Lentimonas sp. CC4: one gene and its partner. The protein of the gene in region 1 interacts with the protein of each later gene in a pairwise test. Links are inferred from orthologs where the notes say so. Each region holds a gene or a part of one and is shown on either strand. Other genes may lie near its edges.

Region 1 (3,230 bases):
GACTAGAGCAATTAGCTGGTCTACAAGCAGATACAGCTCTATTGTGCCGTGTTAAAGGTTACGTCGGATTGACGGACGCCCTCGTTCGAGGCATTGTTCTGAATTCCCAATGGTCTAAATGTCAGTTGATCGATAATTGTAGCCACTCATACCATGAGCTCTTTGCCTCGTTGCCCCAAATTGAAACTTACTAAATCGCTCTCATATGCCGCTGACCATGTTTCCTCGAAATGTAAACCCTGCCGCTTCCTTCGGGAAGAAATCGAGTAGCTACGAGGCACATGCATTTGTGCAGACACATGCCTCGCAGTGGCTGGCACAGTGGCTACCTGAGGCGACTGATTCAGCACGCTGCTTGGAGTTCGGCGCGGGCACGGGCTTACTGACCCGCCATCTCGTTGAACACTTTAAATATTTGGAAAGCAGCGACATCGAGCCGGCGATGGTCGAGCTTTGTGAGGCAAAGTATCCTTCGGCAACACACTCGGTGCGCGATGCCTGGGCGGCGCAGCCTGAGAATGGCGGTCAATGGGATCTCGTGGCAGCCTCAAGTGTGCTGCAGTGGGCGAAAGAACCCGTGCAGGTCATGCGCAACTGGCGCGAATTGCTAAATGCCAATGGACACATACTGGCGGGTTTCTTTATTGAGCCAAGTTTACCTGAAATGTTTGCGGTGACTGGCGGCGAAAGTCCCCTGATTTGGCGGGGCGATGCAGCATGGCGAACGATCTTTGAATCAGCAGGGCTAGAAATTGTGCGCATGGAGTCTGATGAGCGACGTTATCACTACCCTAGTGCCCTTGATTTCTGGAAATCACTCCATAGCACGGGCACAGCAGTTTCGCGGAAAATATCGCCCAGTCAAATGATGCGTTTTTTTCGAGACTATGAGTTGCAATTTAGCGATGCGCAGGGAGTCTATGCGACTTGGACATTCTGCCGTGTGGAATTGAAGGCTAGCTCGTAGCCGTAATTTTTGCATGGTGTTCACTACCAGAAACACTATCCAATTTTTACACTATGCAACCAATTGACCTCGACGCCCACTGGGGAGAGATACGCCACGAAGCCGCGCAAATCGTCGCTCGAGAGCCTGCGCTCAAGCCTTTACTTAAGGAGACTGTCCTTGACCGTAGTTCATTTGCCGAGTGCCTGACTTACCGACTGGCCCGTAAACTTGTGAATCACTCGACTTCGGTCAACGTGCTGCATGACGTGTTTATCGAGGCATTCATGCATGAGCCAATGATTTTGCAGGATGTCGCCTCTGATATGATCGCCGTCTATGAGCGTGATCCAGCCTGCCCAGATGCGCTCACCCCCCTGCTCTATTTTAAGGGATTCCAAGCATTGGTCTGCTACCGAGTTGCTCACCACCTTTGGCAGCATGATCGCACCGAGTTGGCGCTGTATTTGCAGAGCCTGATATCCGAGACGTTCGCGGTCGACATCCACCCAGCGGCCAAAATCGGCTGCGGGATACTGCTCGACCACGCCACTGGCTTTGTTGCGGGTGAGACCTCTGTCATCGAAGACAACGTTTCAATTCTACACGAAGTCACACTTGGCGGAACTGGTAAAGACCGTGGTGATCGTCACCCGAAGGTGCGCTCAGGCGTGTTGATCGGTGCTGGGGCAAAGATCCTAGGCAACGTCGAGATCGGCGCATGTGCGAAGGTCGGTGCTGGTAGCGTCGTGCTTAAAGATGTGCCACCACATACTAGTGTGGCTGGTGTGCCCGCTCGAGTGATAGGCAAGGCATCCGAAGTTTCACCAGCGCTCGGTATGTGCCAGAATTTCGAGAGTTAAATTGAAGTTTGATTGCTCGATGCTTGTTGATCGCGGGCCAGATCGGTATGTCACTTGCTGCGCATGTTGCGATTAGGATTTAGAGCAGGATTAAGATTTAAATTAGAATATACGATATGATGATTCCGCTACTCGCCATGGCTACGACTCAACACGCACTCTGGGCGCTCTGCCTCGCTGTCGGTGCTGGTTGCTTACTCACGGTGTTATCTCGCCGACTGCACCTGCCAACCATCGTGCTGCTACTGCTGGGTGGCTTTGCACTCGGATCCGAAGGGCTCAACCTGTTGCATCCCAATGAATTGGGCGAGTTTCTTCCGATGATCGTGTCGTTGGCCGTCGGCCTGATACTATTCGAGGGCGGATTGACGCTCGATATTAAGGATTTCTCGCATACCTCGACGGTCATCAAGCGCTTGTTAACCGTCGGGGTGCTGATCACTTGGCTGGGCGCAGCGCTCACGGCCTTTCTGGTGTTCGAGATTTCGCCCTCTTTCGCATTACTGATGGGCAGCCTGATCATTGTGACAGGGCCGACGGTGATTGTGCCGCTGCTACGTAGGATTCGCGTTGATCAGAAGATTGGCAGCATTTTGCATTGGGAAGCGGTGTTGATCGATTCAATCGGTGTCTTCATCGCGATTCTTTGCTTCGAGTGGGTGGTCGAAGGTGGTGGCGCGGTGGCGTTGCCGAATTTTATGATCCGCATCGTGAGTGGTTGCGGGATCGGCTTCATTGGCGGCTATCTCATCTACTGGTTCATGAAACACGGCTGGGTGCCGGATAACATCGTCAATGCGTTTGCCCTCGCCAGCGCGATGCTGATCTTCGGGCTGACCGAGCTGATCAAGCCCGAGGCTGGCCTACTATCTGTGACCATAGCCGGATTGATCGTCGGCCTGAACAAGCCACGCCAGTTGCGAGAGGTTAAAGCCTTCAAGGCCGAGATTGTCGATCTACTCATTGGCCTACTCTTCTTACTGCTCGTGGCTCGCCTAGAAATAAAGCAATTCGTCGATTTCTTCACCATTGGCGGCGGTTGGGTGCTATTTTCTGTGATTCTGCTGATCCGTCCCATCAGTATCGCGGTTTCGTCTTGGGGCACCGCTTTGAAATTACGCGAGAAAGCGCTATTGAGCTGGGTCGCTCCGCGAGGCGTCGTGGCGGCATCGATGGCATCGTTATTTGCTTTGTCTCTACAGTCTAAAGGCGATCCCGAAGGCGCAGCGCTATTGGAGTCATTCGTCTACTCCATTATTTGTGCGACCGTGTTGATCCAGGGCTTATCGGCAGGGATGGTGGCGAAGCTCCTGCGCGTGCAACGTCCAGCGCCCAATGATTGGCTCATCATCGGAGCACACCACTTCGGCCGTGAATTGGCTCGGCAGCTGATCCGCGAAGACGAACAAGATGTCATGCTG
Region 2 (3,246 bases), 1.4 Mb from region 1 along the record:
GCCTGAAGGTCACAAAATAGAGTGCGCCATCCTGGTGCCAATGCGGCAGGTTGGCTTCGAGCATTTCAACTTCCGCTAGAGGTTTGAAATACTCGAAGTCTTTACCTGCTTGTAGCATGTTTAAAAGGGGTAGAAGCGACACTCTTGTCGCTTTTTATTCGTGTAGGTTCTGTGTGAAAGCGGCAAGAGTGCCACTTCTACGTTTCTTTGGTTCTGTGGTAAAGCGACAAGAGTGTCGCTTCTACGATACCTAAAAGCCGTCCGTAAAAACGACTTCGTCGTAGCCCAACTGACCGCCGCGGACGTTGGCATCTTTGAGTGCTTTACCAATCGGTAGCATCATACCGATGACGTGGTGCTCGGGGAGGTTGATGATCTCGGCGACTTTTACGGGGTCGAAGCCGATCATTGGGCACGAGTCGTAGCCCATGGATTTTGCGGTGAGCATCAGCGTCTGAGCGGCGATGCCGATCGAGCGCATGGCTTCGTCGCGTTGCAGTGCTTCGTTGTCCTTGTAAAATGGCTCAATCATTGGCACGAGCATGTCTTGCACCGGTTGAGGTGCGTTGACCCAGTAGCGGGCGCCATCTTCGTAGGAGTGCAGATCGGCACAGAGCACGATGAGGACAGAGGCTTCGCTAATTTGTGCTTGGTTCCATGCGGCGGCTCGGATCGCGTCTTTCTTGGCTTGGTCAGTTACGACGACGAAGCGCCAGTTCTGCATATTAAAGGAAGTGGGGGAGAGCAGTGCCAATTCGAGCAGTGCTTGAATCTCACTCTCGGTCATTTTGTGGTCCGGATCGTAATGTTTAACGGAGCGGCGTTGGTGTATAGCAGTAGTAGTATCCATGTGGCTAGAGGTTGATTAGTTTTTCGAGAGAATCAAGTGATCTGCGATCAAAGCTTGCTTCGATTTAAAATTGGGCTCTGCTAGTGGCTCTTTTATTGAACCTCAACTACTACCAATTTATGAGTAACAAATTATACAGTTCTATCATCGAAACAGTCGGCAGCACTCCGTTGGTTAAAATCAACAACACTGCGGAAGGCATCAACGCCAACATCTACCTGAAGTGTGAGTTCTTTAATCCACTCGCTAGCGTCAAGGATCGTATCGGTAAGGCGATGATCGAAGCTGCTGAGCGTGATGGTAAGATCGGCCCAGGTAGCATCATTATCGAGCCGACTTCCGGTAATACTGGTATCGCATTGGCATTTGTGTGTGCGGCCAAGGGCTATAAGTTGATCCTGACGATGCCTGAGACCATGTCCGTTGAGCGCCGCGTATTGCTCCGTATGTTGGGTGCTGACATCGTGCTGACTCCTGGGCCGAAAGGCATGGGCGGTGCGATCGCACGTGCGGGTGAGCTCGTCGAAGAATACGGCGAAAAGGCTTACATGCCCCAGCAATTTGAAAACCCTGCAAATCCAGAAGCGCACCGCTTGACGACTGCCGAAGAGATTTGGGAAGCAACCGATGGCAACATTGATGCCTTTGTTGCAGGTGTTGGCACCGGGGGCACGATCTCTGGTGTGTCTGAAGTGATCAAGTCACGCACAGAGCTTTACACCGTTGCGGTTGAGCCTGAAGCGAGCCCAGTTATTTCTGGCGGCAAGCCAGGACCACACAAGATTCAAGGTATCGGTGCAGGCTTCATCCCGAAGAACTGCAACACTGATTTGATTGACGACGTGATCAAAGTCTCCAACGAAAATGCTTTCGCGACTGCACAAGCACTCGCAGAGAAGGACGGCATCCTCGGTGGTATCTCCACTGGTGCGAATGTCTATGCTGCGATGGAACTTGCAAAGCGTCCTGAGATGGCGGGCAAGACTATCGTCACTGTCGGCTGCAGCTTCGGTGAGCGCTACTTGAGCACACCGCTGGCTGAAAAGGCTCGCGAAGAAATGATCGCAGCCAGCGCAAGCTAAGTTCGATTCAAACTGATTTAAACAAAAGCCCCGACCGGAAACGGTCGGGGCTTTTTCGTCTTAAGGTTGAAGCACGCGGTCGCTTTAGTCGTTGGAGAATTCAACTCGAAAGGCGCCACGCAGTTGCCCGAGTTCGTAGCCAGTGGCTTGGTCTGCTGGATAGAGTTCGCCGAGCGTCGTTTGCAGCTCTTCTGAGAAGCTTGCCGGATCGCCATGGCATTTGAGGCAGGCTTCGCCGACCATGATGGGGTGGTGCACTGTGATCGTGTCACCGTCATGACTCACCGCTGGAGGCAGGGACGATGCACCAGTCGCTAGTAGCGCTTCCCAAGATTCCATGATACTGGTTGATTCGGTATCTGCCTGATTCGCTGAGTTGCGAACGCGCAGCGCGGTGCGGCTGACTTGGGCACCTTCGTGATCACCCGTGACCTGTTGTGTGATCGGTTGGGCGATCTGTTGACAGACTTGGAGCGCGTTAACCGGGCCGCCAGCTTGCATGGCCTGTTTGAGCTGTGTGCCCAGGCTTGTTTTTAGCTCACTAACAATCGCTTCACTGCGGTCGATGTAGGCTTGGTCATTCGCTGTGTTGTGATCTGAGCACCCACACATGAACGTGGCGACGGAGAGTCCTGCGAGTAAACCGAGCTGTTTCATTGCTTTAAAAGTGTAGGGCAATGCGTGGTTTGAGCACTCAGGGTGCTTATCCTAAACTTTGCACCCACTGGAGGTATTTTGCGTTTACACTCTCAGTCTTGGCAGTGATCCACTCTCCTTGCTCATCAGGGTGGTTGGCTGCCATATATGCATCAATCTTCGCGAGGTGGTCGCCGAGGAATTTTACAGTGAGGCGCAGTCCCCCGTGGTGCACGACAGCATTGCCGTCGGGATAGTATGATTGAATGGATTCGATCTGGACGCAGGCTGCTAATTTACGCTCGATGAGGTCATGGGCGAGGCGTTCTGCGACATCTTGATTACGGCAAGTGGTCCAACCAATGTATAATGTATTAATCATAAAACAATTTTGTTAAGTGCTGTGTTGTGGGTCAATCGACATGCATGCCTGAAGGTGCTTCATTCGACTGAACTATCCTATGTATTAGGTAGGCTTATATTGCGATGCTATTGGTCTTCTTGGTTTTGGATATGAGCAAATGGTTTACAGCTCGAAGCCAGCTTTGGCGATGAGCACGACGAACTCACCCTTTTGGCTACCTTTAGCTACGCGGTCGCATACTTCGCCTGCGGGGCCGGTGTGCACGGTTTCGTGTAGTTTGGTGAGTTCGCGGCAAACACTGATGCAGCGATCGG

What was found.
Region 2: the proteins of cysE (region 1) and cysK interact in binary tests that used the Escherichia coli proteins (3 or more experiments, as listed by UniProt). The link is inferred for Lentimonas sp. CC4 from one-to-one orthologs.

Annotation. Positions count from the first base shown.
Region 1 is NZ_CACVBO010000001.1:3,109,209-3,112,438, reverse strand. Bases 8-2,914 are described here. They hold cysE (serine O-acetyltransferase), read left to right. Parts: upstream 8-1,020; coding sequence 1,021-1,809; downstream 1,810-2,914. Other genes in these bases: GZZ87_RS13280 (cation:proton antiporter), read left to right, coding at 1,926-2,914; GZZ87_RS13290 (methyltransferase), read left to right, coding at 218-967; GZZ87_RS13295 (hypothetical protein), read left to right, coding at 8-194. Outside these bases: more of GZZ87_RS13295, read left to right, coding at 1-7; more of GZZ87_RS13280, read left to right, coding at 2,915-3,230.
Region 2 is NZ_CACVBO010000001.1:1,744,922-1,748,167, forward strand. The notes cover bases 28-2,950. They hold cysK (cysteine synthase A), read left to right. Parts: upstream 28-969; coding sequence 970-1,932; downstream 1,933-2,950. Other genes in these bases: GZZ87_RS07705 (transposase), read right to left, coding at 28-118; GZZ87_RS07710 (nitroreductase family protein), read right to left, coding at 251-850; GZZ87_RS07720 (DUF3365 domain-containing protein), read right to left, coding at 2,017-2,589; cutA (divalent cation tolerance protein CutA), read right to left, coding at 2,636-2,950. In the rest of the region: more of GZZ87_RS07705, read right to left, coding at 1-27; rsmI (16S rRNA (cytidine(1402)-2'-O)-methyltransferase), read right to left, coding at 3,095-3,246.